DNA from 4 places in the Rahnella sp. PD12R genome. Region 4 is predicted to be linked to each of the others. Evidence: predicted binding sites of a transcription regulator. Region 4 holds the regulator's gene; each other region holds the start of a gene.
What was found. Region 4 encodes CRP, which controls carbon source genes, mostly activating them, when cyclic AMP is high. Its sites were predicted from a motif close to ATGTGANNNNNNTCACAT; they were not measured.
Positions count from the first base shown of each region.

Region 1: a site for CRP is predicted at 3,443-3,460, ahead of deoC (deoxyribose-phosphate aldolase). Genes of this name have one in related genera too.
Region 2: a site for CRP is predicted at 3,966-3,983, ahead of rhaB (rhamnulokinase). Genes of this name have one in related genera too.
Region 3: a site for CRP is predicted at 5,309-5,326, ahead of KWG64_RS13740 (YjcB family protein). Genes of this name have one in related genera too.

Region 1 covers NZ_JAHTMS010000006.1:224,942-232,899, forward strand. The annotation lists gene osmY (molecular chaperone OsmY) at 1-439, shown strand, start outside; gene KWG64_RS13965 (DUF1328 domain-containing protein) at 776-937, shown strand; gene KWG64_RS13970 (patatin family protein) at 1,265-2,377, shown strand; gene KWG64_RS13975 (TatD family hydrolase) at 2,374-3,162, shown strand; gene deoC (deoxyribose-phosphate aldolase) at 3,700-4,479, shown strand; gene deoA (thymidine phosphorylase) at 4,570-5,898, shown strand; gene deoB (phosphopentomutase) at 5,987-7,210, shown strand; gene deoD (purine-nucleoside phosphorylase) at 7,375-7,958, shown strand, end outside.
Region 2 covers NZ_JAHTMS010000006.1:206,634-214,591, forward strand. The annotation lists gene fucO (lactaldehyde reductase) at 1-123, opposite strand, end outside; gene rhaD (rhamnulose-1-phosphate aldolase) at 242-1,066, opposite strand; gene KWG64_RS13870 (L-rhamnose isomerase) at 1,121-2,377, opposite strand; gene rhaB (rhamnulokinase) at 2,374-3,858, opposite strand; gene rhaS (HTH-type transcriptional activator RhaS) at 4,201-5,028, shown strand; gene rhaR (HTH-type transcriptional activator RhaR) at 5,108-5,989, shown strand; gene rhaT (L-rhamnose/proton symporter RhaT) at 6,034-7,068, opposite strand; gene KWG64_RS13895 (GGDEF domain-containing protein) at 7,667-7,958, opposite strand, start outside.
Region 3 covers NZ_JAHTMS010000006.1:166,476-174,433, forward strand. The annotation lists gene pdeR (cyclic di-GMP phosphodiesterase) at 1-1,948, opposite strand, end outside; gene bglX (beta-glucosidase BglX) at 2,235-4,532, opposite strand; gene KWG64_RS13740 (YjcB family protein) at 4,914-5,198, opposite strand; gene malT (HTH-type transcriptional regulator MalT) at 5,442-7,958, opposite strand, start outside.
Region 4 covers NZ_JAHTMS010000005.1:377,357-385,314, forward strand. The annotation lists gene KWG64_RS12790 (hypothetical protein) at 1-119, shown strand, start outside; gene KWG64_RS12795 (YccS/YhfK family putative transporter) at 203-2,278, opposite strand; gene crp (cAMP-activated global transcriptional regulator CRP) at 2,340-2,972, opposite strand; gene KWG64_RS12805 (OsmC family protein) at 3,335-3,742, shown strand; gene KWG64_RS12810 (LysR substrate-binding domain-containing protein) at 3,744-4,655, opposite strand; gene KWG64_RS12815 (MFS transporter) at 4,860-6,050, shown strand; gene KWG64_RS12820 (M20 family metallopeptidase) at 6,066-7,250, shown strand; gene KWG64_RS12825 (phosphoribulokinase) at 7,257-7,958, opposite strand, start outside.

The DNA.
Region 1 (7,958 bases), on a different contig from region 4:
CGCCATCACAGCGAAAGTAAAAAGTGCTCTGGTGGATGATAAAGCCATCAAAAGCAGCGACATTTCGGTAACCACTAACTCCGGCGTCGTGACGCTGAGCGGTTTTGTGGGCTCACAGGCCGAAGCTGAACAAGCCGTTGCTGCCGCGACAAAAGTTGAAGGTGTGAAATCTGTCAGCGACAAACTGCACACCAAAGACAGCAAAGATCAGAGCGTAAAAGGTTACGCGGGTGACACTGCAACCACAGCTTCGGTAAAAGCGAAACTGCTGGCTGACGATATTGTCCCTTCACGTAACGTGAAAGTTGAAACCACCGCCGGTGTTGTTCAGCTTTCCGGTTCAGTAAAAGATCAGGCGCAGTCTGACCGTGCTGAAAGTGTGGCGAAAACCGTTGATGGCGTGAAGAGCGTTAAAAACGACCTGAAAGTCGCACCTTAATCTTTCTGAGTCAAAAGGTGCCCTCCTGTCGGGCGGGCACCGTTCGAATGAAAAACGCATAACAATATTTTGAGTTGCCCGCTGAATAACGGGTCGTGCAGACCCTGTGGATCATCTTTGTCCGTTTATTTATACAAAGCTTTGTACAAATAAATCGACGCCGAAAACGCTAACACTTTCATTTTTCGACTACCTTTAATAGGTAATGTGTTGGGTTATCAGGCGCTGAGCCGATAAAAAAGGCGTCAGAAAGATAAACGTTTCACAGTGACAATGGCCCGAAGCGGGGCACCACCTTTTAAACTGGCAAAGTGAAAATAGGGTAAGGAGAAGCTTATGTTTCGTTGGGGCATTATTTTTCTAATCATCGCGTTGATCGCGGCAGCATTGGGTTTCGGTGGATTAGCCGGTACCGCTGCATGGGCTGCAAAAATCGTCTTCGTCGTCGGTATTATCTTGTTCCTGGTCAGCTTGTTTACCGGCCGCAAGAGACTCTGACGCAATAATGTAGTGAAGCGATAACGAGTTAAAATATCACTCTCGCCCCCTTCTCTGAACGCACTGCCTCAAGCCGTGTTTTCAGAAAAGGGGGCGAGACTTTTTTTGGCGTCCGTTCAGGCGGATACGTGTTTCGTTAACAGGACGTAACGATTTTATCGGCCAATTCAGGCAAGTAATTCACGCAAAACGAGAAGTCGAGGTATGCTCAGAAAGGAGGCCGGTAAAAGGCCAATCGTGTAATGCCGATTTTGCGAGGATAGCGCGTTGGGATATAGAATACCTGTCACGCTGGGGAATATAGAACCGCTGGCGTATAAACCTTATATGCCGGGGAAGATTGCCCTGGTATGTGAAGGAGGAGGACAGAGAGGCATTTTTACCGCAGGCGTTTTGGATGAATTCCAGCGGGCTCGTTTTAATCCTTTTGATCTCTATCTGGGCACATCAGCAGGCGCGCAAAACCTTTCCGCGTTTGTGTGCGGCCAGCCCGGTTATGCCCGCAGAGTCATCACCCGCTACACCACCAGCCCTGACTTTTTCAATCCCCTGCGCTTTGTGCGTGGCGGACACCTTATCGATCTCGACTGGCTGGTCGATGAAACGGCGAAAAACATGCCGCTGGCGATGGAAAGTGCAGAAAAACTGCTGATCGACGGCCGTGAGTTTCTGATGTGCGCCTGCCGCAGCGATGATTACACCGCCAACTACTTTGCGCCGACGCGTGAAAACTGGCTGCCGGTGATCAAAGCGTCCAGCGCGATCCCCGGTTTTTACCGCATGGGCGTGGATCTGGATGGTATCAGCTATCAGGATGGCGGGATCAGCGATGCGATCCCGGTCGAGGAAGCTTACCGCCGCGGCGCAGATACCATTGTGGTTATCCGCACTGTGCCTTCGGCGATGTTCTACACGCCGCAGTGGATGAAACGGATGGAGCAGTGGCTGAGTGAAAGCAGCCTGCAACAGCTGGTGCGCATGATGCAGCATCACGAAGAAAGCTATCACCGCATTCAGCAATTCATTGAAAATCCGCCGGATGATGTGCGTATTTTCGAAATATTCCCGCCAAAACCGCTGGCCAGCCACGCGCTGGGAAGCCGTCTTCCTGCGCTGAATCAGGATTATCATCTGGGCCGCCGTTGCGGACGGTATTTCCTTTCTGCTGCTGCGCACTGGCTGATGCCGCGCGAAAACGAACGGCCTTATCCGCAGATTACTCCGCGCGTTAGCCGGCCAAAACGCATCGTGGTGCCGCAGGACGAGCCGGAGAATGTGATCCCGCTGGCCGCCGCCAGCAGCACAATCGAACAGATTATTCTCGATCCCGCCGTGCTGACGGATATGGTCGCCGATGGCGGCGTAGTCCGTCCGGCGGCGATGAACGACAATGCGCCGGCTGAGAGTCATTATCCGGCCAGCGAAGGTGATAAGTTGTGAGTTTCACGTTTATCGATACGCACTGCCATTTCGATTTTCCGCCTTTTACCGGCGCGGAAGCGGAAAGCCTGCGTCTCGCCGGTGAATCGGATGTCCGCGAAATTATCGTGCCTGCCGTGACGGCAGATCGCTTTCGCGGCATTCTCGCGCTCGCCAAAAATCACCCGCAGATCCACGCCGCGCTCGGGCTGCATCCTTTATACATCGCGCAGCACAAGGATCAGGATGTCGAATTGCTGGAAGCGTTGCTCAGCCACCGTGATGCGCGGCTGGTCGCAGTAGGCGAAATCGGGCTGGATTTATACATGGAAGACCCGATGTTTGAGCAACAACAGCGGTTGCTTAAAGCTCAGTTTTCCCTGGCAAAAAATGAGAATCTGCCGGTGATTTTGCATTCACGCCGCAGCCACGATCAGCTCGCCGCGATGTTACGGCAGGCGAAACTGCCCGCGACCGGCGTGGTACACGGTTTTGCCGGAAGCCTTTCTCAGGCGCAGGCGTTTATTAAACTCGGTTATGCGATAGGCGTCGGCGGAACGATAAGTTACGAACGTGCGCAGAAAACCCGTCAGGTGATGGCGCAGTTGCCACTCTCTTCTTTACTGCTCGAAACCGATGCACCGGATATGCCGTTGCAGGGTTTTCAGGGACAACCTAACCGGCCGGAACGCGCCGCGGCGGTGTTTGATGTGTTATGCCAGTTGCGTACGGAATCCGCGCAGGAAATCGCCGATGCGCTGCTCGCCAACACCCGCCGGGTCTTTCAGCTATCTGCACGGCAGTAATTCGTTATACTTTTTGTGATTTAAATAACATTTTTATCGCCCGGCATTTCTTGCTGCCTGTGTTTCATCCGCTGTAGTGCGATTTATGTTCTCTTTAAAATGTTATTATTATAACATTATCCGCAAGATCGCCGGTCGGCGTTCTCTGTATATCCGCCTGAACTTCGTTTGTCATGAATCGGGTATACACTCTTATCTGGGTTAGACGCTGAGCATAGCGCCGTTAAAATGTGACAGGAGTCTCATTTTAATAAGCAACGTTGCAAACGGTTTTCATTTTGTGTGAAATACTGCACACAGGAACCTGATGTGACGTGTTCAAATAGTCACAACGAATTGGCATCAGCCAATCCAAGCGCGGTGAGAAGGATCTCAGTTGCCACGTAAGCCACAGGGTTTACGCACGCTATCTTCATGGAACCAAGTCCGCTCGCCAACGTGCAGAATTCTTTCCCCGACGTTAACCGCCGGAATGAATTCATGACTGTATGCTCAGTTCTGGCCGGTCGCTGGAATTGAAAATTGTTGGAGAGTTATATGACCGATTTAACCGCCGCAGCGCAACGTGCGCTGAACCTGATGGATCTAACCACGCTGAACGAAGACGACACCGATGCTAAAGTGATCGCGCTTTGTCACCAGGCCAAAAGCCCGGCAGGTAACACCGCTGCTGTCTGTATTTATCCTCGTTTTATCCCGATTGCGCGTAAAACTTTGCGTGAACAGGGGACGCCGGATATCCGTATCGCTACCGTCACGAACTTCCCGCACGGTAATGACGATCTTGAAATCGCGCTGGCAGAAACCCGCGCAGCCATTGCTTACGGTGCCGACGAAGTTGACGTGGTATTCCCGTACCGCGCACTGATGGCCGGTAACGAGCAAATTGGTTTTGAGATGGTTAAACAGTGCAAAGAAGCCTGTGCAGCCGCAAACGTTCTGCTGAAAGTGATCATCGAAACCGGTGAACTGAAACAGGACGCGCTGATCCGTAAAGCCTCTGAAATTGCTATCAAAGCAGGCGCTGATTTCATCAAAACCTCAACCGGTAAAGTGCCTGAAAACGCAACATTGCACAGCGCTGAGCTGATGATGAGTGTGATTGCTGAAATGGGCGTGGGCAAAGCCGTCGGTTTCAAACCGGCCGGTGGCGTGAAAACGGCTGAAGATGCTGCGCAATATCTGGCACTGGCTGACCGCCTGCTGGGCCGCGAATGGGCTGACGCACGTCACTTCCGTTTTGGCGCTTCCAGCCTGCTGGCAAGCCTGCTGACCACTCTGGGTCACGCTGGCCAGAAAGCCACCAGCAGCTATTAATCACCACTACACGAACTTTGCCGCGGCGCTGTTTAACAGCGTCCGGTATTCGCGTCCGCATCGGGCGCTCAGCTTAAGCAGGGGGATACCTTGTTTCTCGCACAAGAAATTATTCGAAAAAAACGTGACGGCCAGCCTTTAAGCGACGAAGAAATTCGTTTCTTTGTGAACGGTATTCGCGACAGTCAGGTTTCAGAAGGTCAGATTGCCGCACTGGCAATGACCATATATTTCAATGACATGACGATGAAAGAGCGCGTTTCGCTGACCATGGCGATGCGTGATTCCGGCACCGTGCTGGACTGGAAAAGCCTCAACCTGAACGGCCCGATTGTGGATAAACATTCCACCGGCGGCGTGGGTGACGTGACCTCCCTGATGTTAGGCCCGATGGTCGCCGCGTGCGGCGGTTATGTGCCGATGATTTCCGGCCGCGGGCTTGGCCATACCGGCGGTACGCTGGACAAACTCGAAGCCATTCCGGGCTTTGATATTTTCCCGGACGACAGCCGTTTCCGCAGCATTATTCAGGACGTCGGTGTGGCGATTATCGGCCAGACCAGCTCGCTGGCACCGGCGGACAAACGCTTCTACGCAACGCGTGATATCACCGCGACCGTGGATTCTATCCCGCTGATTACCGCGTCAATCCTTGCCAAAAAACTGGCAGAAGGGCTGGATGCGCTGGTCATGGACGTCAAAGTGGGCTCCGGCGCGTTTATGCCGACCTACCAGCTTTCAGAAGATCTGGCACAGGCGATTGTGGATGTGGCAAATGGCGCGGGTTGCAAAACCACGGCGCTGCTCACCGACATGAACCAGGTGCTGGCGTCCAGCGCCGGTAACGCAGTCGAAGTGCGCGAAGCCGTGCGCTTCCTGACCGGCGAATACCGCAATCCGCGCCTGCTCGAAGTGACGATGGCGCTGTGCGTGGAAATGTTGCTGTCCGGCGGGCTGGCAAAAGACGACGCAGACGCCCGCAGCAAATTGCAGGCCGTTCTCGACAACGGCAAAGCGGCCGAAGTCTTTGGTCGCATGATTGCGGCGCAAAAAGGCCCGAGTGATTTCATCGAACATTACGACCGTTATCTGCAACAGGCCACGCTGACCAAGCCGGTGTATGCCGAAACTCAGGGCATTGTCAGTGCGATGGATACCCGCGCGCTGGGCATGGCCGTGGTTTCTCTGGGTGGCGGCCGTCGCCGTGCCAGCGATGCTATCGACTACAGCGTCGGTCTGACACACATGGCTCAGCTGGGGCAGCAGGTGGATACCCGTCAGCCACTGGCGATGATCCATGCCAACAGCGAAGCGGCCTGGCAGCAGGCAGCGGAAGAAGTGCGGGCGGCCATTGTCCTGAGTGACAAAGCGCCGGAAAGCACGCCGGTGGTGTACCGCCGAATCGGTGGCAACGCTTGATTTCAGGCTAAATCGCCCCCATTTAAGAATGATCAGGTGCGCGGCAGTTCCGCGTGACCCAATGCGTAACCATTCGCAGGAGAGCAAAATGAAACGTACATTTATCATGGTGTTAGACTCATTCGGTATCGGTGCCAGTGAAGATGCCGAGCGCTTTGGCGATGCCGGTTCTGACACGCTGGGCCATATCGCTGCTGCCTGCGCGCGTGGCGAAGCCGACAAAGGCCGCAAAGGGCCGCTGAATCTGCCGAACCTGACCCGTCTCGGACTGGCGAAAGCCGCTGAAGAATCCACCGGCAAAATCCCGGAAGGCATGGACGGTAATTCTGAAATTACCGGCGCTTATGCTTACGCGAGCGAACTTTCCTCCGGTAAAGACACACCGTCAGGCCACTGGGAAATCGCCGGTGTACCTGTGCTGTTCGACTGGGGTTATTTCAGCGACACCACCAACAGCTTCCCGCAGGAATTGCTGGATAAACTGGTGAAACGCGCCAATCTGCCGGGATACCTCGGCAACTGCCACTCATCCGGCACCGTCGTGCTGGACGATTTAGGCGAAGAACATATGAAAACCGGCAAGCCGATTTTCTACACCTCTGCGGACTCCGTTTTCCAGATTGCCTGCCACGAAGAAACTTTCGGGCTGGATCGCCTGTACGAACTGTGCGAAATCGCCCGTGAAGAACTGACCGAAGGCGGCTACAACATTGGCCGTGTTATCGCGCGTCCGTTTATCGGCGACAAAGCCGGTAATTTTGAACGTACCGGCAACCGTCATGATTTAGCGGTAGAGCCACCGGCACCCACCATCCTGAAAAAACTGGTCGATGAGAAAAACGGCCACGTGGTTTCCGTCGGTAAAATCGCGGATATCTATGCGCAGGTCGGTATCACCAAAAAAGTGAAAGCCACCGGGCTGGACGCGCTGTTTGACGCGACCATCAAAGAGATGAAAGAAGCGGGCGACAAGACCATTGTCTTCACCAACTTTGTTGATTTCGACTCTTCTTACGGCCACCGTCGCGATGTTCCGGGCTATGCCGCTGCGCTTGAACTGTTCGACCGCCGCCTCCCGGAACTGCTGGAACTGGTCAAAGAAGACGACATCATCATCTTCACCGCTGACCACGGCTGTGACCCGACATGGCGCGGCACAGACCATACCCGTGAGCACATTCCGGTGTTAATCTATGGCCCGAAAGTAAAACCGGGCTCGCTGGGCCACCGCGAAACCTTCGCGGACATCGGGCAGACGGTTGCGAAATACTTCGATCTGACACCGATGGATTACGGTAAATCCATGCTCTAAACCCTACGTCTTTCAAGCTGTAACGTTGTTGGCTTCACGCCTTCACCCCAGTCACTTAGCGGTCTAAGCTCCTGGGGTTTCACGCGCTTGCCGCCTAGCTACAACTTGAAATCCATTGGGTTTAAGTTCAGTGATTTTTTATAAAAATTTAAGGAAAGAGAACAATGGCAACTCCACACATTAATGCTGAAATGGGCGACTTCGCTGACGTAGTGCTGATGCCGGGCGACCCGCTGCGTGCCAAGCACATCGCAGAAACTTTCCTTCAGGACGTTAAGCAGGTGAACGACGTGCGCGGGATGCTGGGCTTCACCGGCACCTACAAAGGCCGCAAAATCTCCGTTATGGGCCATGGCATGGGCATTCCTTCCTGCTCAATTTATGCCAAAGAGCTGATCACTGAATTCGGCGTCAAAAAAATCATCCGTGTGGGTTCCTGCGGCGCGGTGCGTGAAGACATCAAACTGCGTGACATCGTTATTGGTATGGGTGCCTGCACCGATTCCAAAGTTAACCGCATGCGTTTTAAAGATCACGATTACGCCGCTATCGCAGATTACGACATGGTGCGTAACGCAGCCGATGCCGCGAAAGCCAAAGGCATCAACGCGCGCGTCGGTAACATCTTCTCCGCTGACCTGTTCTACACGCCAGACCCACAAATGTTCGACGTGATGGAAAAATACGGCATTCTGGGCGTGGAAATGGAAGCCGCCGGTATCTACGGCGTGGCAGCTGAATTCGGCGC
Region 2 (7,958 bases), on a different contig from region 4:
CAGCTGACCGTCGGTGACGATCAGCGCTTTACCCGGTTGTTTTGTCGCCAGCATCGCAACCATATCGCTGATCGCGCCCTGGCCGTGGAGGCTGATTTTAGGTAATGCCAACATAAAGCTCATATAAAATCCCTCTTCTATTTTATTAAGAATCAATGCCCTGACCGCGCGGCTCCTGATCTGCGCCGGTCCCGGCGACAGGAAACATTCCGTCGTTCCTGTGCCGGGTTTAATGGCCGGTTCAGGCTTTTAAAGCGGCCTCAAAAGGTGTGACGTCAAAACGTTTAGCCAGCGCAATCAGCTCGTCGGTTTGAATCGTCTGTTTCATGCCACCCATTGAAATTACTTTCACCAGTATTTCCGCTGATTTTTCAGCGGTGTCGATCAGACCAAAGGCGTCATCGAGCGTCGGGCCGCAGCCGAAGATCCCGTGGAAGGCCCACAGCACCAGGCTGTGATGCTGCATACGGTCGGAAGTGGCTGCGCCGATGCCGTCGGTGCCCGGGACCATCCACGGCACAATGCCCACGCCGTCGGGGAAGACCACCAGACATTCGGTGCTGCATTCCCACAGCTTGCGGGTGATTTTCGCGCTGTCGGGTTCGAGCACGTAAGTCAGCGCAATCAGGTTGGTGGCGTGACAGTGCATGATCACGCGGTCCTGCCCATGAGTGACGCGTTTACGCACGGCATGAGATTGCAGATGCGACGCCAGTTCAGACGTCGGCAGGCCACCCGCGGTCAGGCCCCAGAGGATTTTGTAGCTGGCGCCTTTGTCATCGAGCTGGATCACGGTCAGCGCTTCGGAAGGGGCGAGTTGTACATTGCGGAAGAATTTGCCGGAGCCGGTCACAATGAAATATTCGTTAGCCAGATCCGGCGCGTGCTGGGTCAGTTCAACCTGACGCGGGTGGGCGTAAAAATCATTTTTGTACGGTGCCACGTCTTCCGGCAGCAGACGCATACTGACGTTGCCGCCGTTGCGCTCGTCCCAACCTTTCAGCCACATATCGGTGGTCGCTTTGACCATACCCTGTACAAACCACGCGCTAAATAATGTTTTCATCAGTTCTTTCCTGCGAATAAGGTGAATGCTTTTAAACGATAAATTCTTCGGTAATCAGCGTTTTGCCAGCACGCTGGTTTCGTAATGACGAACGGTATCCAGCCACTGACCGCCGACCGGTACGTCGTGGCGCTGGCAATACATGTCCCAGACGGCCTGCCACGGCAGCGATTTTTGTTCTTCCAGCAGGGCCAGGCGGGCGGTGTAATCGCCTTCGACTTCCAGTTTTTTCAGCAAGTCGGTCGGTTCCAGCAGCGCTTTCAGCAAGGCTTTTTTCATGTTGCGCGTGCCGATGACCCAGGCGGCGATGCGGTTGATGGAGGCGTCGAAGAAATCCAGCCCGATATGCACGCGGTTGAACAGGTTATGGCGCACGATTTCGCTGGCGATAGCCTGTGTTTCATCGTCCAGCAGCACGACGTGGTCGCTGTCCCAGCGCACCGGACGGCTGACGTGCAGCAGCAGGCGCGGCACATACAACATGGCGGCCGAGATTTTGTCGGAGATCACTTCTGTCGGATGGAAATGCCCGGCATCGAGGCACAGCGCGGTGCCGCGGCTGGCGGCGTAGCCCAGATAGAATTCGTTGGATCCGACGGTGTAGCTTTCAGAGCCGATGCCGAACAGTTTGCTTTCGACGGCGTCGATGTGTTCGGTGATATCAAACTTCTCGGCAATCACTTCGTCGAGCGCACTCATCAGGCGCTGGCGCGGGGCCAGACGATCTACGGTGACATCTTTCATGCCGTCCGGAACCCAGATATTCATGACGGAAGGCGTGCCCAGCGCGCGGCCAAAGGAAGCGGAAACGCGGCGGCTGGCTTGACAATGCTCAATCCAGAACTGACGGATTTCCGGGTTGGCGCTGGAGAGCGTGAAGCCGTCCGCGCTCATCGGATGCGAGAAACAGGACGGGTTGAAGTCCAGACCCAGCTTGTTTTTCTTCGCCCAGTCGACCCAGCCGGTGAAATGCTTCGGTTCGATTTCATTGCGCGGAACCGGTTTATCGGATTCCAGATAAATAGCATGCAGGTTCAGACGATTAGGGCCGGGGATCATTGAAATCGCCAGTTCTAAATCCGCCCGCAGCTGTTGTGCATTTCGCGCTTTGCCCGGGTAATTACCGGTCGCCTGAATACCGCCGGTCAGCCCGCCTTCCGGATTTTCAAAACCCGCGACGTCATCCCCCTGCCAGCAATGAATTGAAACCGGCAGGGTATCGAGTTGTTTGATTGCGGCTTCGGCATCAATGCCCAGTTGGGCGAAACGTTCTTTAGCAAGCGTCCATGCGTTGTCGATAGATGAAGTCATACTGCGAGCTCCTCATTGGCGTGACAGAGCGCCTGGAAACGGCGCCAGTGAATTGGGAAATCCTCGTGAATACGGGGGAGGTAATGGCGTTGCTCGAAATTCGTGGCGACAATGCGACGAAATTCAGCGGCATCTTTTACGGCATCAAGTGCCATCAGCTGGCAGCCGATATTGCCAAGCGTGGAGGCTTCAACCGGCCCGGCGCTGACGTTCACCTGACAGGTGTCGGCGCAAAGCTGGTTCAGGAACTGGTTCTGGCTGCCACCGCCGACAATGTGAATGTCGCGCAGCGGCTCACCTTGCAGCTTCGCCAGCTGAACGGACACCTGCCGGTACAACATGGCAAGGCTGTCGAAAATACAGCGCGCCAGTTCGGCCGGTGAGTCCGGAACCGGTTCTCCTGCCTGTTCGCAGGCTTCACGAATGGCATCGACCATTGACGGCGGATTGATAAAGCGGTCTTCATTCGGGTTAATCAGATAGGTGAACGGCGGGACGTTTTTGGCCAGCGTAATTAATGAAGGCAGGTCTTGAATATTCAGTTCGCGGCAAACGCGCTGGAACAGCCATAACCCCATGATATTGCTCAGTACGCGATAGCTGCCGTTGATGCCGCCTTCATTGGTGACATTGTCGTGCAGCGCACCGGCGTGATTGAACGCTTTCGGGCTTTCGATGCCCATCAGCGACCAGGTGCCGGAGCTGATATAGGCGCTGTGCGTGCCGGTGAGCGGCGCGGCGACGACTGCGCTGGCGGTGTCATGCGTGGCGACACTGAAAACGGGCACGCTGCGGCCGCGCGGGCTGTGCCACAGGCCGGGAGAATGGCCGGGCTGGCCTGGTTTTGTCAGCCAGTGACGCGGCACGCCTGCCAGTTTCAGCAGGTCTTCATCCCAGTCGCCGGTGGCAATATTCAGCATCTGCGTAGTGCTGGCGTTGGTGTATTCCTGATTCAGTTTGCCGGTAAGACGGTAGAGGAAATAATCCGGGATCATCAGCAGATGCGCGGCTTTCTCCACGACCTCAGGCTGCTGTTCGCTCAGCGCACGCAGCTGATAGAGCGTATTGAACGGCATAAACTGGATGCCGGTTTTCTGGTAAATCGCTTCGCGGCTCAGCTGTTGTTCCATCCGTGCCATGACGCCTTCGGTGCGGTTATCGCGGTAGGAAACGGGCAACCCTACGCGCTCGCCGTGTTCGTCGATCAGGACATAGTCCACGCCCCACGTATCAATGCCGATACCGTCGAGCTGAATGCCCGACGCATCCAGGCGGTTCAGCCCCTCGAGAATGTGTTTTTCCAGCGCATCAAGATCCCAGGTTTCGTGACCGCCTATGTGCAGCAGGTTATTGGGAAAACGGTGAATTTCTTTCAGCGTCAGCGTTGCTGCCGGGTCTGCATCGTGGCGGGTAAACGTCGCCAGCATTACCCGGCCGCTGGAAGCGCCGAGGTCAATAGCGGCAAGATGGTGAGTTCTCATAGCGGCCATTCCTTATTGAATATGCAGCCAGTGTAGGGGAGGCGTTGCGGGGTCACCTTCCGGTGATTGCCACCGGTTTTGACGGGATGGCAGCATTAAAAAGGTAGATGCGAGGCAGATCACAGATCAGCCGAAAGCTGCCTCTGGCGAGGTTTTGCAAAAGGGAATGCGTGCTGGGCGGGCGACTGTGATCTTCGCCGCAGATCTGCTGCGTGGTGGGGTGAATCTTAAAAATCTGACCGTTTATGACGTTTTTCACGCCGCCGTTTGAAGGTAAGAACGGCACGCGCAGGGTAGGGTTGTTTTCCGAAGCATCATGATTTCCTGAACCGGAGGCGATAAATGACGTTACTGAAGGGTGATGATTATTTTGCGGCACCTGAGCTGACTGTGACGGTTGAGCGGCGTCTTCCGCAAGACGTTTTCCCGGAGCATTACCACGATTTCCACGAGATTATGCTGGTGGAAAGCGGCTCGGGCGTGCACATCTTTAATGACAATCCGTATACCCTGACCGCCGGAACGGTGTGTTTTGTTCGCGCCAGCGATCATCACTTGTTTGAAAACGTGGATAACCTGCGGCTGACCAATGTGCTTTTCCGTTCGCCAAAAGCGTTTCGCTTTATTCAGGATGTCGGCCATTTTCTGCCGCAGGAACATCACTATCAGTCGCAGATCCACTGGCAACTCAGCCCGTGTGTGCTGCATCAGGTTCTGAACTGTATCGCGCAGCTGGAAGCGCTGCCCGCCAGTGTGGAAATGGAACACATCGCCACGCGCGAAAGCCTGTTTTTACAGCTGCTGATCCTGCTTTATCAGGACTGTTTCCAGCCACAATTGCGAGATACCTCGGAAAACAGGGTTAACCAACTTTTGCAATGGCTCCAGTCACATTACAGTGAGGACGTTAACTGGACCGAGGCCGCCGAACGGTTTTCGCTGGCGCTGCGCACGCTGCACCGGCAGATGAAGCATTACACCGGCATGACGCCGCAGCGGTATCTCAACCGCCTGCGCCTGCTGGAAGCCCGCCGTCGTTTACACCACAGCGATCAGAGCATTACGGATATCGCTTATGCCTGCGGGTTCAGTGACAGTAACCATTTCTCGACGCAGTTCCGTCGGGAATTTTCGGTGTCGCCAAAACTCATGCGTGATCAGCTACGTTAAGCGGTGCCTCTCGTGCGCTCAGGTTTTTGCCTGAGCCGCCTCGTTTATCTTGCCGTCAAACGGGTATGGGATTGCTGCTATGTCTTTAAGACTCAATAAAAATGACCTCTTTCTGACCGGGATGAACTCGGTAGTGGTAGAAGAGCGCCATCCGCAGGCGGATTTCCCCACCCATGACCACGATTTCGATGAACTGGTGATCGTCTGGCGTGGCAACGGTATGCATATCTGGAACGATATTCCCTATCCCATTACCTGCGGCGACCTGTTTTATATCAACGCCAGAGACCGGCACAGCTATGAATCTGCCAATGAACTGGCGCTCGATAATGTGCTGTTTTGCCGCGAACGTTTCCGGCTGGAAGCCGACTGGGCGCAATTATTGCCGGGAGAAAATGCCAGCCAGGAACAGCGTTACTGGCGGCTGAGCACGCTTGGGATGTCCGTTTTGCGCGATAAAGTGGATGAGCTGGCGAAGGAATGTATGAAATCCGAGCCGCTGTCTGTTCAGCTGAGCGAAGCGTTGCTGATGCAGCTGGCGCTGCTTTTGCTGCGCTTCCGGCACCGTCCGGACAGCGGCGCGTTGCCCGATGCCCATCAGCTGGATTTATTGCTGATGGCGCTGCGGGCAGGTATTGCCCAACCGTTTCATCTGGAGACGTTTTGTCAGCAACATCAGCTGAATCCCCGCAGCCTGCGGGCGTTATTCAAGCAACATACCGGCCTGAGTGTGATGAGTTATTTGCGTCAGCTCAGACTGTGCCGGGCAATGAGTTTGCTGCGTTATGGCAACATGGCGATTGGTGATGTGGCTGCCGAATGCGGCTTTGACGACAGTAATTATTTTTCCGTGGTGTTTAACCGTGCGTACGGTGTTTCGCCGAGGGATTACCGGCAGCGGTTTATTGCTCAGGCGAAAAAGACGCCGCCGCAGCCTTTTTCGCTGATTGCGGCGGATTGATAACGGCAAAGCACGCTCTGCCGCCAGGGTTTACGGATTGAAAATCAGAGTGCCATTCCCAGCCCGACGATATTGGCAGCCAGAATGATCACCAGCGCACCGAGGCAGAGAATGCGAACCGGTTTTCTGCCGACGCCCGCCCATTCTTTCAGAACCAGACCGACGATCCCGCCACACAGTACGTAGAAACTCATGTGCAACATCCAGCTCATGTAGTCGTATTCGATGGGAATGCTCGCGTGTCCCCAGGCGTAAAAGAAGAATTGCAGATACCACATGATGCCGCCCAGGATGGAGAACAGGATATTGGCCACCAGCAGGGATTTCGCAACGGACATGTCTGCCCTGAGCGAAAGGTTCTTTCGCGTCGCGAGACGGATGATGCAAAAACCAAGGTTGACGATAGCGCCGCCGCCCATGATCACCACATAACTTGGCAGGGCCACGTACAGCGGGTCGATGCCCAGCGCGCGTGCTGCGTCGTGCATCGGCACCGCTGCGCTCATCGCAAACGACATCCCGGCGGAGAAGATCCCGCACATCACCGCCAGAATCAGCCCTTTTTTCAGGTTAAATTCTTCCGCCTGAATCCCCAGTGCTTTCTCTTTCAGATAACCGGCGTAACTGACTATCGCCACGCCAATCACCGCCACCAGAACGCCGAGCAACGTTAGCCGGCCACCGGCGGTACCGAACAGCATACCGATTTTGCCTTGCAGAACCGGCGTCATCAATGTGCCGATAATCAGGGTGATCCCGATGGCGATACCTATTCCCAGCGACATCCCGAGATAGCGCATTGTGAGGCCGTAATTAATGTTCCCGATGCCCCACATCGCGCCGAACAGGAAAACCGGCAGCAGGGTGGCAAAGCTGAACGAGCCGTAATACGCCCAGAAATCGGGCAGAAGTACGTAGCTCACCGCCCACGGTAAAATAATCCAGGAAAAGAAGCCGCCCAGCGACCACATGGTCTCCCAGGACCAGCTTTTCACTTGCTTGAAAGGTGCATAGAAGCAGGCTGCGCTGGCCGCTCCTATCAGATGCCAGATAATCCCTAAAACTATCGAACTGTTCATACACCGGACCTTTTGTTATGTAGAGAAACAGAGTGGTAATGAGGTGAATAAGCCCGCCGTAACACGCTGATCCGTCAGAAGTCAGTACGGCGGGTGGGCAACAGTGTAAGAAGTGTTCGATCAGGGAGCCTTCCGGTCAGTGCCACGGGAAAATAGCCTCTGGCACTCGCCGGAAGGTGGGCGTGAGAGAGTTCACAAATTTTGAAACAGACTAAATAATGGCGTTAAAACAATAAAGTAGACGGGATTTGTAACATAAAACCTGGCGGGAAAAAGCAATATTCTGTGGGGGCGATGACAAAACAACGTCGGGATTAGGATTATTTTTATACATCTTATTTTTGTGGGTATTTACAAAATGAAAGAGTTATTTAAGCAGGGCGTTCAGTCAGGCGGGTAACAGGGTTTTGTAACATTCAATAAGGTAAACAAGCTGTTTAACTTTCAGCCTGAACCATTAATCAGGCCGAAAGTTGAATGATTATGCAGTGATAATGAATGAGCGCGCTTTATTATCGAACAGGGCAACGGTATCATTATCGCTAGCAAAAATAATAACAATGAGCGCGCTGTTATCAATGTTACTTTCCGGCAATAATCAGGCTAATTTTTCTTCAGCGATTTCGTGGCGCTCATTATTCTCTTCCCACGCATAAAATATTTTATTACGCCCGCTGTTTTTGGCTTTATACAGTGAGGCGTCAGCGTTGCCCAGGGCACTAATAAAATCGCCCTCTTCCAGCGCAGCTAACCCGGCGCTGACGGTAACGTGAGTCGAGACCTGTGCGTTAAACAAATGCGGGATATTCAGCCCCAGAACCTTATTCTGAATGCGTTCTGCCATCCGGATTGCGTGTTCCTGTTTCACGTTCGACATCAGCACCAGAAAC
Region 3 (7,958 bases), on a different contig from region 4:
GCTCAATCGCGGGCATTGGCTTGGCGTAAAGAAAGCCCTGTTTACTGTCCACCCCGATTTCATCCACCAGCTTTTCTTCTTCAGCCGTTTCCACACCTTCCGCGACCACTGTCAGTTGCAGGGTTTTTGCCACTGCGACAATCGCCCGAACCAGCGCCTGCGAAACCGGATTGTCATTGATTCCACGAATAAAACTCTGATCCAGCTTGATGCAGTCGAGCGGAATACGCGCCAGTTGCGACAGCGAGGAATAACCGGTGCCGAAATCATCCAGATGCACCTGCGCACCCAGTTTATGCAGCTGATTAATCATGACGACGGCGGCGCTTTCATCTTCCACCAGGCAACTTTCCGTCAGCTCGAAATCAAGCAAGCAGCCTTTCATTCCGGCTTTTTTCATCGCATCAGACAGCGTGGTAATGAAGGAACCGTTGTTGAGCTGGCGTCCGGAAAGATTCACCGCGACGCGCAGATTCAGGCCTTTTTTTTGCCATTCCGTCGCCTGACGGGTCGCTGTTTCAATGACCCATTTTCCGATAGGCGTAATCAGACCAGATTCTTCGGCATAAGGGATGAAGCTTTGCGGCTGGATCAGCCCGCGCTCCGGTGATTCCCAGCGCAGCAACGCTTCAACGCTTTGCACCGTGCCGTACAAAGACACTTTCGGCTGATAGTGCAAAACCAGCTGGTCTTTTTCGGCCAGCGCTTTGCGTAAATGCGTATCCAGCCACATGTATTCCGCGGCTTTCTGGTTCATTTCCTGCGAGAAAACGCAGTGTGCGTTTTTACCTTTTTCTTTCGCCACATACATTGCGGTATCGGCGTTTTGCAACAGCGTATCGCCGTCAGTGCCGTGTTCCGGGCAAATCGCAATGCCGCCGGAACAGCCGGTGTAGACTTCAATCAGCCCGATGCGGAAGGGTAAGCCCAGACGGCGCAACACGCGCTGGCTCAGTGCTTCGAGCGAGTCGATTTCGGCATGCGTGCTGAGAATAATGAATTCATCGCCGCCTAAGCGCGCAAGTTTATCGTTGGGCGACAGGCAATCCTGAATCGCATCTGAAACTGCGCGCAGCAGGTGATCGCCAAACATGTGCCCGTAGGCGTCGTTGACCTTTTTGAAGTTATCCAGATCCAGATAAATCAGGCCGACTTTGTCATCGCCGCGTTCTTTCAGCGCCTTTGCCAGCGATTCCTGCAAGGCATTGCGGTTAGCGAAACCGGTGACTAAATCGGTGTTGGCCAGAACGCGTAACCGCTCCTGCGCCTTGCGTTCATCGGTAATGTCAGAGCCGGAGCAAATCAGGTATTTTTGCTGTTTACCGCTGCCGCTGTGGACAAATTTATTGCGGAACAGAAACAGCCGCTGGCCTTTTACCGTGTTGATCCAGCGCTCGACTTCATAGGATTGCTGATGCTGAAAAAAACCGTTGATGTTCTGGCGCGACGCCAGCCCTTCTTCCATCGACATAAACAGGTCATAGGCGCTGCGCCCGATGACGTCTTCTTCGCGCAGACCGGTATATTCTTCACTTAACCGGTTGAAACGATGGATTTTGCCTTCCTGATCGATAATCACGATGACTGAGTTGGCCTCAGACACCACCTGCTCGGCGAACGTCAGGCCGACTTCCAGATCGTGTGCGACGGATTCAGTATCCTGATAAGCCGACGCGGTACCCGCCCAGGCTTTGCTGTCGATTTTGCGGCCCACCAGATACAGGCGAACGGGAGACCCGAACAGCGTGATATCGAGTGTGAAACTTGAGGTGATCCCGGTCAGTTGCCTGATTTTTCCTGCCTGCCATTGGGTCAGGGAAATCGCGACGTTGACGATGCCTTTCTCAGCGGATAGCTCCAGTGCATTGCTGTCGGAACCCAGCCGCCAGTAGGGGCGGGGTGTGCCGAAATGTAGGTACAAAATGGAGGCATCTTGAGAATCGACCATGAAATGTTTCTCCGCAAAGAACGCTATACGCCGCCAGTGTGGCGACAGGGCAACAGTCAGCACAGACGGAGCTTACTCTGTTCAGCACATTCGCAACGCTCCGTAACGAACGGATAAAGGGCGAGGGCGCGTAACACATTGAATTTAAGGTTAGCAACTGTCGGTTAGATATCCAGTCGCCAGGCAGAAATTACTGCTCAGAACAGGCGGGTGCCGTTACCGGTAACCCGCCTGTGCGAGACTCAATTTCAGACTACACGCCGGGCTCCAAAATGAGCCCGGAAAATCATTTCAGCAGGAAGCTGGTTTGTTTCACATCCTGAGAATCTAAGCCTACGAATACGTTGAACTTTCCGGGTTCAGAAGCCCATTTCAACTTGTCGTTGAAGAAACGTAAATCCTTTTCATTGATCGCAAATGTAACGATTTTCTCTTCACCCGGTTGCAGGGTGATTTTTTCAAAATTCCTCAGCTCTTTAACCGGGCGGCTGATTGAAGCCGCGACGTCCTGAAGATACAGCTGAACCACGGTTGCGCCGCTGACTTTACCGGTGTTTTTCACCGTCACGCTGGCGGTCAGCGGGTGTCTGGCATCCATGGTGGTGGAAGACAAACTCACGTCAGACACGCTGAAGCTGGTGTAGCTCAGGCCATAGCCAAACGGGAACAGCGGGCCATTGGTGATATCAAAATAGCGGGTGGTGTATTTGTCCGGATGCTGCGGATTAAACGGACGCCCGGTATTCAGGAAGCTGTAATACAAAGGAATTTGGCCGACAGCGCGCGGGAAGGTCATCGGCAGCTTGCCTGACGGGTTGTAATCGCCAAACAGAACGTCGGCGATCGCATGGCCGCCTTCGGTACCGCTGAACCAGGTTTCCAGCATCGCATCAGAGATTTCGTTTTCCCACGTCAGGGTCAGTGGGCGACCGTTCATCAGCACGATAACCAGCGGTTTTCCGGTGGCTTTCAGCGCTTTCAGCAGGTCGCGCTGGCTTTGCGGAATGTTGAGTTCAGAACGGCTGGAAGCCTCGTGCGCCATGCCCTGTGCTTCACCGACCACGGCCACCACGACATCGGCTTTCTCAGCCGTTTTCACCGCTTCGTCGATCATGTCCTGTGGTTTTCTCGGGTCGTTGATCACCTGTTTTTCGTAGGAATTGAGGAAATCGACCATTGCCTGATCGTCGGTGACATTTGCCCCGCGCGCGTAGAGAACGGTGCCTTTATCGCCGAGCACATCTTTCATGCCCTGCAATACGGTCACGGCCTGATCGGCTTTACCGGCGGCAGACCAGCTGCCCATCACGTCACGTTTGCTGTCAGCCAGCGCACCGACCACGGCGATGGTGCCTTTCTTCGCCAGCGGCAATGTCTGGTTGTTATTTTTCAGCAGAACCAGAGAAGTACGTGCGACTTCGCGCGCTTCGCTGCGGTGCAGACGGCTTTCGGCATTGGTGTCGGCCGGGTCGCTCGAGGCCGGGCCTAAATGGCGGTACTCATCGACAAACAGGCCCATGTCCCATTTGGCGGCCAGCACGTCACGGACGGCGCGATCGATATCCTGCTGGCTGACCAGACCGTCGGCGAGTAATCCTTTCAGATACTTACCGTACATGTTGTCGGCCATGTCCATATCGACGCCCGCTTTCAGCGCCATTGCGGCGGCCTGACGATCGTCTTCGGCCACGCCATGTTTCACCAGCCCGCCAATCGCGCCATGATCGCTGACGGTCAGGCCTTTAAACTGCCAGTCGTCGCGCAGAATGTCTTTCAGTAGCCAGGTATTGGACGTCGCCGGGATCCCGTTAACGCTGTTGAGCGCAACCATCACACCACCGGCACCGGCATCAATTGCGGCTTTGTACGGCGGCATGTAATCGTTGAACATGCGGGTCAGGCTCATATCGACGGTGTTGTACTCACGGCCACCTTCGACCGCGCCGTACAACGCGTAGTGTTTCACGTTAGCCATGACGGCATCGGGTGCAGACGGATCTTTGCCCTGGAAGCCGGTGACCATTTCGTGCGCGAGGCGTGAGGTCAGATAAGTGTCTTCGCCGAAGCCTTCAGACACACGGCCCCAGCGCGGGTCACGGGTGATATCCACCATCGGCGCGAAGGTCATGTTCAGGCCATCGGCGGCGGTTTCCACGGCAGCGATATGTGCGCTGGTGAAGACTGCCTGCATATCCCAGCTGGCGGCGAGGCCAAGGCTTATCGGGAAAATCGTGCGCTGTCCGTGGACAACGTCATAGGCATAGAAAGGAGGAATTTTCAGACGGCTGTTTTTGACTTCATCCTGCATACGGCGGATGTCTGGCTTCGTGACCGTATTAAATACCCCGCCGACTTTACCGGCCTGGATATCCGCCATGATGGCTTCTTTTTTATAATCCGGGCCAACGGTGACCAGATTCAGCTGACCAATTTTTTCATCAAGGGTCATTTTTTTCATCAGGTCGGCAATGAACGCGTTGCGTTCTTTTACCTGATCCTGCGGGATACCCGTTGTTTCAACGGCGAGTGACGAGGCAGAGCTTACCAGTAACACTAACGCGCCAAGCACGTGATGCGTATTCATCGGAATTCCTTCAGCCATAAGCAGGGGTGCCAAAATAGTGGAAATTCAGCAGCCTGAAGCAAACAAAACAATGATCATTCTGGGAAAAGTATAGTGTGAGAATCTAATACGACCGTTCAACTATTAGCAATGAATAGTTTAGGGCGTCCGCACATTATCTTTTTATCCTTCGGGACAGTGCGCAATTTACAGGTAATCAGGCAGATAGGTACAAAAAGACAGTCGATGCATCCCGCAAATTTTCAAATTTAGGATTAGATGAGGCAACGGTGCGCAAATAAGCAACAAAATCGCGGCGGGGTGAAAGAAAAGGCGCAATAAAAAGGGCAGAACGTGACGTTCTGCCCTCTTAAAATCGTAAATACCGATCAGAGAATAAGATTAATAGTAGTAAGACATATCGGTCGGGGTTTTGCTCATGACGTCAAAGAAAACCTCTTTCGTCGTGGACCAGAACTGAGCAATCGCCACGGCGTTATAGCTCATTCCCATCAGGCTCATCACGAAGAAACAGGTGACGGTGAGGCCGATACCACTGCAAACAAACGCCATGGTATTCCGGCTGGACTGGCGGCAAACAATATTAAGCTGGCTGGTGCAGAACATTAAAAAGGCGCTCAGCAGTTCCCAGCGCATCATGATAAATCCGGCAGTTAAAGTACCCATCGATATAAATCCTTACTCACTACAGCCGTTTGCACGAAGCCAAATCAGCCTGAAGGCTGCTACCGCTGGTTGGCAATGGGCTTTACTGAAGAAAATGGTGAAGTTAAATAGTGTGACGACGGTCACATTATATCACCGGGTTTTCGTTGTGAGCAAAAAATGTTCGGCTGTACTCATGCAAAATAGGCATAACACACCGCCATAAATAGCCGGTGCGTTATGAAAGGAGGGAATGAAGGGATTTCAGGCGCCGTAGCCCATGACCTGCAACAGGTGCTGAGCCTGCTGAACGGCTTCCTGACGGTGAGCGACGCCCAGTTTTTGGTACAAATTGCGGATATGCGTTTTGATGGTGGTCGAGGCAACGTCCAGCTCGCCGGCAATCTGATCATTGCTGTAGCCGGAATAAATTAAGCCAAGTACCTGCCATTCACGCTGGGTCAGCGGGCTGGTGCGGATAAGCTCCGGTACCTGCGGATGGGTCAGCAGTTTATTCACGAAGCCTTCGTCGAAGTGCGCAAATTTATGGCGATGGTGCTGATTAATTTCCCGCAGAATTTGCTGTGCGCGGCGCTGTTCCAGCTCCGGCAACAGATTGAGCTGAATCAGCTGACGCAGCTGTTGCGCCATCATTTCCCCTTCAATGACGAAATGGCTGACAAATCCGGTGCGGTTCGCCAGCCCGAGCGCTTCAATTAACACGCGCTGTGCGTCACTTTTGCGGCCTGTGTGCCAGTAAAGCAGGTTACTCAGCAACAGGTTTCGGTTCAGGTCGCTGGTCAGGCGCAGCTGACGGGCGTTCTGATTCAGCTCGTCGAGCACCACTTCCGCTTCATCAAACTGTTCCAGCAAAATCTGCACGCGGGCAATATTGCGCCACTGGCCCTGCTGGAAATGGTTGTCCGCCATGTCCGGTTTACGCGCCTGTTGCAGCCACTGCCGCGCGGCAGTTTTATCGCCGATCATCTGCCAGTAAATCACCCGCGGCTTATCAGTATTGGTCATCCAGTCGATGTGATACTGACCGGTTTTGAGCAGGCTTTCACAGCGCTGTAAATGATGATGTGCATTGTCGAGCTGGCCGCGTGCCAGAGAACATTTCGCCAGCATCGCCAGACACTGCAACTGCTGCTGTGGCTGGAAGTTGGTCAGCACGTCGAGCCCCTGACGCGCCGCGTCTTCGGCATCATCCAGACGGGACCACGACCACAACAATTGCGAACGCAGACGCAGTAAAAATTCATGCATCGGCAGCTGTTCAAGATGCTGTTCGCGCACCAGCTCAAAGGCGCGATCCTGCATTTCAAATGCGGCCTGTAAAAAGCCCTGAGCAATCAGAATTTCGCTCTGTTGCAGCAGCGCCCATAAGGCGTAGTGATAGGCCTCGTAGCGCCGCGCGATTTGTTCGGTTTGCTGCATCAGCGGCAGCGCACGGGTTAAATCACCTTTGCAGTGCTGGATTTCGCCCGTCACCGACGTGGCAACAATGCGGCTGTAGTAGCTTTCATACGGCAGGAAACGCAGGGCGTCGGCGGCCAGTTTTTCAGCCTCATCCTGACGGCCATCGTTGATCGCCACCTGCGCACGCAGGGCATCAAATTCTGCCGTCAGATCCTGTTCCATCACGATATTGCGTTGCTGCATTTCGCTTTCAGCACGCGCCAGCAGCGCTTCCACTTCGGCATAACGGTGCTGACTTTGTGCCAGCCAGGCCTGCAACAGCACCAGTTTTGGATTCTGAATCAGGCGGTCGTAAGGCAGCGCGGCGAGGCACTCTTCCAGCAACGCCAGTTCGCTCTGATTAAACAGCGCCCAGGCATGTTGCAGCAGAATATCGCGCAGCATATCGGTGTCTTCCGCGCCCAGCGCATGGTGGATGGCTTCGGCCGGGAAACCCTGAGCCAGCCAGCCTTCGGCAGCCGCGCGGTGAATCTGCGGCAGCTCGGTCGCCAGTTCCCACTGGCAGCGCTGACGCAAAAAAGTCGCAAACAGCGGGTGGAAGTTAAACCATTCGCCTGTGTCATCCATACGGTGAATAAACAGCCCCTGACGCTCCAGCTCTTCCAGCCGTTGCTGACCGTTGTCGCCTCCGGTCAGCCGCACAATCAGGGCGTCGTTCATCGAACGCAGTAACGAACAGCGCAGCAGAAAATCGCGGGTTGACGCATCAACGCGATCCAGCACTTCGTCCACCAGATATTCGGATAAATGGCTGGCGTTCAGTCCGGCCAGTTTGCGCGCGGATTGCTGCGTCGATTGCTGCGAAGAGGTGGTCGACTGGCGCGCCGAAAGTGCAATCAGCTGCAACGCCGTGGCCCAGCCTGCGACGTCATCGCACAGGCGGCTGCTGTCGGCCTGATCAATCGGGTCTTTAAGACGGTTATCGAAAAACTGCTGCGTTTCCGGGTGCGTAAACGCCAGATGCGAGGCATTGAGTTCAAGCAGTTGCTCGCGCACACGCATATTGGCGATGCCCAGCGGCGGCAGGGTGCGCGAAAGCACGACCAGCGAAATGTTTTCCGGCTGATGACGCAGGAAGAAACGCATCCCTTCGTGGATGGCGTCGTTGGAAATGAGGTGATAATCGTCGATCACCAGCAAAAGCGGGCGGTGCCAGTCGGAAAGCTCCACAAACAGCTGCGCAAACAGTGCGGATAAACTCGCGTACTGATGCTTCTGGCTCAGCGCTTCACTTTTCACGCAATGACCGCCGCAGGCGTGCTGCACGGCGGCAATCAGATAGCTGGCAAAACGCTCGGG
Region 4 (7,958 bases):
TGTCCATCGATCCAGCGAAAGCGCTTATTGAAAAAAAAGCGTGGGAGATCAAAGAGGGAGGCGCTTTCCTCCCTCTTTGTCGGTTTCGGCGCAGCGGGTTAAGTGATCACCGTACGTGAGAAACCGAAACCTTCTCGATCCAGCCCTCACGGCAAGTGAAACCCAACCCTCAAACAGGGGATATAAAAGGGGATCTCCCCTTTTACGCCCGCCGCGTCAGCCAGATCCCGTGGTGTGGTCTCTGCTTCCACGCCAGTGACGAAATGGTATGCATCACACTCAGGTGCGAAATCATCCTCCGCAGATGGCGCTCCATTTCGGTCAGCGGCATATCCGGGTGCAGCTCCGGCGCATTAAACAAGGTGTTCTCACTACCAGGCCCGTCGTAAAGCAACCGCTGCTGGCAGCTTTGCAGCGCGATTTCGCAGGTCTGCAAATACTCCGTCGCCAGCTTTTCCGGCAGCATGTAATGCTCGCGCGCGAGAATGGTCATCGCGTTGATGTGCTCAACGACAAACTGACTGTGCGTGACCCACAAACGCATATCCGCCAGATAATGCGAGTTAAAACCCGGTTCCTGCATCGCCTGGCTCAGCGAGGTGAACAGCTTGTTGTGCGCCTGATTGACCTGCATACGGGTGTACGCAAGTTGAGAGGCGTCGGGATTTTCTTGCAGAATCAGCCGGATGGCGTCCTGATAGGTTTCCAGCGCCTGATGGGCGTTCTGGCGCATCAGGCCACTTTGCCATTGCGGCCACAGCCAGATGCTGCCGCCGAAGGCCAGCGCGCAACCGATCAGCGTATCAATCAGGCGCGGCACCAGAAAATGGATGCCGTTCATCGCCAGCAATTGCAACGTATAAACTGCGGTCACCGTCATACCGATGACCGCCAGACCGTAGTTCTTGCGCAGCACGGTATACGACACCAGCGTGATGACCAGCATGCAAATCAGCGTGATGCCTTCCGGCAATTCCAGCCTCAGTAATCCGGCGGCAATCAGCAGACCGGCCAGCGTGCCGAGTGCACGGTGCTGGATACGCACACGCGTGGCGTTATAACCGTTCTGGCTGACCAGCATGATGGTCAGCAAAATCCAGTACGGCTTGGGCAGATTGAAGAAAAGCCCGAGGCTGCTACCGATCGCCAGAATCAGCCCGAGGCGCGCGGCATTGCGCAGGGCGGAGGATTTAAAGGACAGGTAGCTTTTCACCGCAGGCCAGAAAGGCAGGCGCGGCTGGGAGTTCATCAGATCGCGGCGGTACAGCGGGCGTTGCGTCCGCAGCAGTCGCGCGATACGGCTGAAATGGTAATAACAGAACTGGCCGACCGGATTCTGCGGGTTCTGCGCCGCGATTTTTTCCAGCGCCGCCAGCTCATTCGCCATGGTGAAGCGTTCGGAAAGGCGATGGTAGAGAATATCGTCCGCAATCACGCGCAGACGGGCGGAAATCACCTGCGCATTCCGGCGGATCACCGCTTCGGCGTGGCTTTCTTCCACCAGTTTTTGCACTTCTTCCGGCTGATGCAGGCTGACCGTAATGTGCTCCTGCAAATCGAGCGCCACCTGAAAACGCTGGAACAACCGTTTGTGGTGATGATGATGTCCATGCTGCGGCAGCATGTGCAGTTGCTGATACAACAACGCAATCAGGTCGATAACCTGCTGCTGGCGTTTGAGCAGCGGCGGAAGTGCAGTTTCCGGATCGGTATGTTGCGTCAGCAGGCTGTACTTGGCTTCGAAATAATCGGCCAGTTGCAAATACAGCTGGCTGAGCGTTTCGCGCATCGGTTGTTCTTCGGAAATACGGAACCACGCCCAGTTAAACAGCCCGTACCAGGCGGTGCCGGCGGCAAAAAGCGCGGGTGCCTGCCACATTGGCCTCACGCCGACCATACTCAGCGTAAAGATGGTGGCCACCAGCGCGCCGGGCAACAGGCGCGCATGCAGCGGACTGATTTCACCGGTGACGCCGAGCAGCAAAGCCAGCGTTAACATGATGAGCGGCAGAGGAATGTGCCAGTTTTCGAGCATCACCTGTAAAAGGATACTGCTGACGGCAAACAGCGAACCGCCGATAATCAGGCGTTTGAAAAAGCGTTTGTGCGGGGTATCAAGGCCGGCGACGTTGCAGCAGGCCGGGCACAGGGAAAACAGCAGGCCCATTTGCAGATTGCCAAACAGCCAGCAAATACCGACAGGCAGGCACAACACCAGCGTCTGGCGCAGCGCGTAGTTAACTTCGGGATGATAGAACAGTCTTCGCCATAGCGTCATGGGTAAAGCTTAGCCCATAAAAAAGGCGCGACAGTAAGCTGTCGCGCCAATTCCTGAGGGATTAACGTGTGCCGTAAACGACAATCGTTTTACCGTGTGCGGAGATCAGGCTCTGATCTTCCAGCATTTTGAGAATACGTCCGACTGTTTCACGTGAACAACCGACGATTTGGCCGATTTCCTGACGGGTGATCTTGATTTGCATCCCGTCCGGATGGGTCATTGCATCAGGCTGTTTAGCCAGATTAAGCAAAGTTTGCGCGATACGGCCTGTTACGTCGAGGAAGGCAAGGTTGCCGACTTTCTCTGACGTCACTTGCAGACGGTTTGCCATCTGCGCGGAAAGACGCATCAGAATATCCGGGTTTACCTGAATCAGCTGGCGGAATTTTTTATAAGAAATTTCAGCCACTTCGCAGGCAGTTTTAGCACGAACCCAGGCACTGCGTTCCTGCCCTTCTTCGAAGAGTCCCAGCTCGCCGATGAAGTCACCTTGGTTAAGGTATGACAGTATCATTTCTTTGCCTTCTTCATCTTTAATCAGGACGGCAACCGACCCTTTCACGATGTAGTACAGCGTTTCGGCTTTTTCACCTTGGTGAATCAGCGTACTTTTAGAAGGATACTTATGTATATGACAGTGAGACAGGAACCATTCGAGAGTCGGGTCTGTTTGTGGCTTGCCGAGAACCATTTGCTATTATCCTCTGTTGTTATCGCTGCCCAAAATCACAGGGCTCAGAGTTCCCTGTACGGCACTTACTTTAAAAAGCGCCCTTTCAGCATATAACTCCCCAGAAATGCTGCAAGCGGATGTCGGAGTGAAACAGCCTGATTATTGCTGTTAACACCGTGGGTTCTGTTCTTAAACCGCAAAAACCGTCACCGCAATTTACTGGAAAGTATGTTTCGGCTTTGTTTGTAACACAGGTTTGCAATGCTGTCTTCTGTTGTCTCGCTTCAGCATGATGGCGATCGGGTTACGTTGCCAGTTTTTGGGTGAAAGGGTAGTCTGAGGGGAAAATTTGACGAATTTATCCACCGGGAGAAGAGCACATGCACGCACGCGTAAAATGGGTAGAAGGGCTGACGTTTTTAGGTGAGTCAGCGTCGGGCCATCAGATCACAATGGACGGTAATGCGGGCGACAAAGCCCCGAGCCCGATGGAAATGTTGCTGATGTCGGCGGGCGGTTGCAGCGCGATTGATGTGGTGTCTATTTTGCAAAAAGGCCGTAACGACGTGCGTGACTGCGAAGTGAAACTGACGTCTCAGCGCCGCGAAGAAGCACCGCGTCTGTTCACGCACATCAACCTGCATTTCATCGTCACCGGCAAAGACCTGACGGATAAAATTGTGGAACGCGCGGTCAGCCTGTCTGCGGAAAAATATTGCTCTGTATCCCTGATGCTGGGCAAAGCCGCGACGATCACCCACAGTTTTGAAGTCGTGAACGCCGAATAAGTCACGACCAGCGATACGACTGGCACTGACTTCGCAGTAAATCCAGAAATCGCCGCGCAGCAAATGTCAGCGGCGATTTCTGCGAATAGAGTACGCAATATTCCGCTTCCGGCAGCGTATCGATATTGAGCAGGCAAAGTCTTTCCTGCAAGCCGAACGGCGCGCGCATCGCCTTCGCCACAATCGTCAGATAATCCGACTGCAACACCATATTCAGCCCGCACACCACCGAATCCGTTCTTACCGGCGTTTCACCGGCTGGCGCATTAAAGCCGTTCATCGAAAGCTGAATCTGCTGGTAGTAACCCATATCCGTTTCCGGCAACACCCAGCGCGCGCCCTGTAATTCTTCGAGCGTGGTGGCACCTGCCAGCGGATGCCCTTGCCGCGCAATCACGCCAAACGGCGCGCTAAACAGCGGTTCACGCACCAAATCTTCCAGCGGAAAACCCGGCCCGGCGGTCCCGACGGCAAAATCGAGTTTCCCTTCACGCAGCGCCGGTAACAGCGTCGAAAGCTGGCCTTCCTTAATCAGCAGTTTGGACTGGGGAAACTGCGTTTTGAATGCTTCATTGAGAGCCGGAAACACCGTCAGCGCCAGCAGTGATGAAAACCCGATAGCCACCGAACCCTGCGAATACTGATTGATCTGCCGGATCTCATCCGCCGCGCGTTCAAGTTCTTCGAGAATAAACTGCATGCGCTGCGCAAAGGCGCGGCCGGTTTCCGTCAGCGCCATGCCCTGATTGCCGCGCACGATAAGCTGAGTTTCAAGCGTTTGTTCCAGTTCCCGCAAGGTTCTGCTGACGGCGGGCTGCGACTGATTCATCGCCCGCGCCGCGCCGCGAATGCTGCCGCTGCGGATAACCTGCTGGAAAACCTTGAGTTGCTGCAATTTCGGTAAATAACGCATGTCGCCTCGCTTGAAAGCCCTATCAGTAAAAAGCATCACCTACCCAAAAATTGCATCTTATGGCAAACCTGTAAAGCTGATAGCTTCAGATTTGGAATAAATAATGTGTTGTTATTCAGTTGATTACGTGATGCATGTCGCATTTTACTATTCGCCCGACAGTGAGAACTTCTGACGCGGTGATAACAAAAAGGGATATCCGCTATGAAAAGTCGTTCCCTGATGATCTTCCTGCTGTTCGTCGGTTATGCGGTGGTGTATATCGACAAAACGGTGATGGGGTTCGCGCTGTTGCCGATTGAGCGGGAATTTAACCTGCAACCGGAGCAGCTGGGTTACATCACAGGCATTTTCTTCCTGGCCTATTCGCTGTTTCAAATTCCTGCTGGCTGGCTGAATGACCGATTCGGCTACAAGAAAGTACTCGGTATCTCGCTGTTTTTGCTCGGCGGGTTCGCGCTCTGCTTCGGTTTGCTGGGATTCGGCCTCGGTTTACTGGTGACGTTTCGCTTTCTTTCCGGCGTCGGGCATTCCGGTTATCCGTGTTCCTGCGCCAAAGCGGTGGTCTCGAATTTTGATGTCGGGCAGCGCACTTTCGCGCAGTCCGTATTGCTGTCATCCGCCGGTCTGGCGATGACCGCCGGGCCGCTGATTGCGGTGTACGCACTCGATACGCTCGGCTGGCGCGGCTCTTTCTCCATTCTCGGCCTGCTGGCGTTTGCGATTGCCGTCGCGATTATCATTTTTGTGCCGAATCCCCCGAAAGCAGAAGCCCGCACCGGCGTGGCGACCGGCTACCGTGAACTGCTGAAAAACCCGATTGTCGTGCTGCTGTTCGTATCCATTTTCTGCATCAACATTCCGTCCTACGGCCTGATGGCGTGGCTGCCTAAATATCTGGTGCAACAGCGCGGAATGTCGCTGGACGTTTCCGGGCTGGTGGTCGCCACCGGCGGAATGGGGATCTGGATTTCCTCTCTCGCGACCGGTTGGCTGGTCGGCCGTTATATGCAGGGCAAAGAGCCGAAAGTGATTTTTTGCAGCGCACTGCTCAGCGCGCTGTGCATCTGGCTGGTTTACACCTCCGCGTCGGCGGTGACCGCCGGGCTGTTCCTGTTCCTCGGCTACATCTTCCTGATGGCGGCGTTTGTCACGGTGTTTACGCTGCCGATGAAACGCCTGCCGCCGGAAGTGATGGGTGCCGCAATGGGGGTTATCAATACCGGCGGAACGCTCGGCGGATTCGTGGCGCCGATTGCGATGGGCTATCTGATCACCGTGACGCACGGGTATTTTTCGACATTTGTTTTTCTGGCGCTGGCGATGGTGGTTGCCGGGCTGGCCATTTTGCCGCTGACCCTGAAACCGCGCGCAGCGTTGCGCGACGTGGCATAACTGAGGAGAAGTCTGATGACATTTAATTTTGAAGCGATGCTGGCGGAAGTCAAAGCGGACGTTGTGCGCTGGCGCAGACATATTCATGCGCATCCTGAGCTGTCATTTCAGGAGCATAAAACGGCGGATTATATCGCGGAACAGCTGGAAAGTTTCGGCGGCCTGACTCTGACGCGGCTGACACCTAACAGCGTGGTTGCCGATCTCAAAGGCGCTTATCCGGGGCCGACGTATGCGCTGCGGGCGGATATCGACGCCTTGCCGATTCAGGAAGAAAACGACGAGCCGTTCAGTTCGACGGTGCCGGGCGTCATGCACGCCTGCGGCCATGACGCGCACACCGCGATGTTACTGGGTGCGGCGAAAGTGCTGACGCAGTGTCAGTCCGCGCTGCACGGCTCGGTGCGGTTTATCTTCCAGCACGCGGAAGAATTACCGCCGGGCGGCGCACAGGAACTGGTGGATTTAGGCGTACTCGACGGCGTGGAGAAAATCTTCGGTCTGCACGTTATGCCGAATTCTCCGACGGGTGAGGTTGGCCTGAAAGAGGGCGTGTTCTGCGCGTCCACCGATAACTTCGACATCACGATTACCGGCAAAGGCGGGCACGGTTCGATGCCGCATTTGTGCATTGATCCGGTGGTGATTGGCGCGGAAGTGGTGACGGCGCTGCAAAACGTCGTGGCGCGCCGCATCGATCCGCTTCAGGTGCCGGTGCTGACCATCGCCACCTTCCAGAGCGGGGAGAGTTATAACGTCATTCCGGAACGCGTGAAACTCGCCGGAACATTGCGGACCCATCACAGCAGCGTGCGCGAGCAGGTTCCGCAGCTGATGGAACAGATAATTTCGGGGATCACGGCGGCGCACGGTGCGCAGTATGAACTGCGCTGGACGCGGGGTTATGTGAATGGCGATAACCACCCCGACGCCTGTGCGATTGCGCGTCAGGTGATTGCTAATACGCTCGGCGGGAATGCGCTGCGGGAAGTGACCCAGCCGCTGTTTGGTGGCGAAGATTTCTCTTCTTATCAGCAAAAAGTGCCGGGCTGTTTCCTGTTTATCGGCAGCGGTAACGAGAAAATTGGCGCGACTTATGGCGTGCATAACCCGCGCTTCCGGCTGGACGAAGAGGCATTGCAGATTGGCGTGAAATTACACGTCGGATTCATTCAGCAGTTGCTGATGAACGACGCCTGATTTCACTTACTCGATTTTCTTCCCTTCCATCAGGCGCTGCACCAGCGGCGCCATAATCAACTCCATTGCCAGCCCCATTTTGCCGCCCGGCACCACCAGCGTTTTGATGTGCGAGATAAACGAGCCCTGCAACATTGCCAGCAGATACGGGAAATCAATGTCGTCCAGCCCCTGAAAATGAATCACCACGAAGCTTTCATCCAGCGAAGGAATGGCTTTCGCGGCAAACGGGTTGGAGGTGTCGATGGTCGGCACGCGCTGGAAGTTAATGTGTGTGCGGGAAAACTGCGGCGTGATGTAGTTGATGTAGTCATCCATCGAGCGCACCACGGAATCCATCACCGCCTCACGGGAATGCCCGCGCTCGCCGGTGTCGCGCACCAGTTTCTGGATCCATTCGAGGTTAACGATGGGCACCACGCCGACCAGCAAATCGACATGCGCCGCGACGTCCGTTTTGTCGGATACCACGCCGCCGTGCAGGCCTTCGTAGAAGAGAATGTCCGTCGGTTCCGGTAAGGCCTGCCACGGTGTAAACGTCCCCGGTACCTGATTGTAGGGAACGGCTTCGTCATAAGTATGCAGATATTTGCGCGAACGGCCTGTGCCGGTTTTGCCGTATTCTATAAAGCTTTTTTCCAGCAAACCGAAGTCGTTGGCTTCCGGCCCGAAGTAGCTGATATGACGCCCGAGATCGCGGGCTTTGCG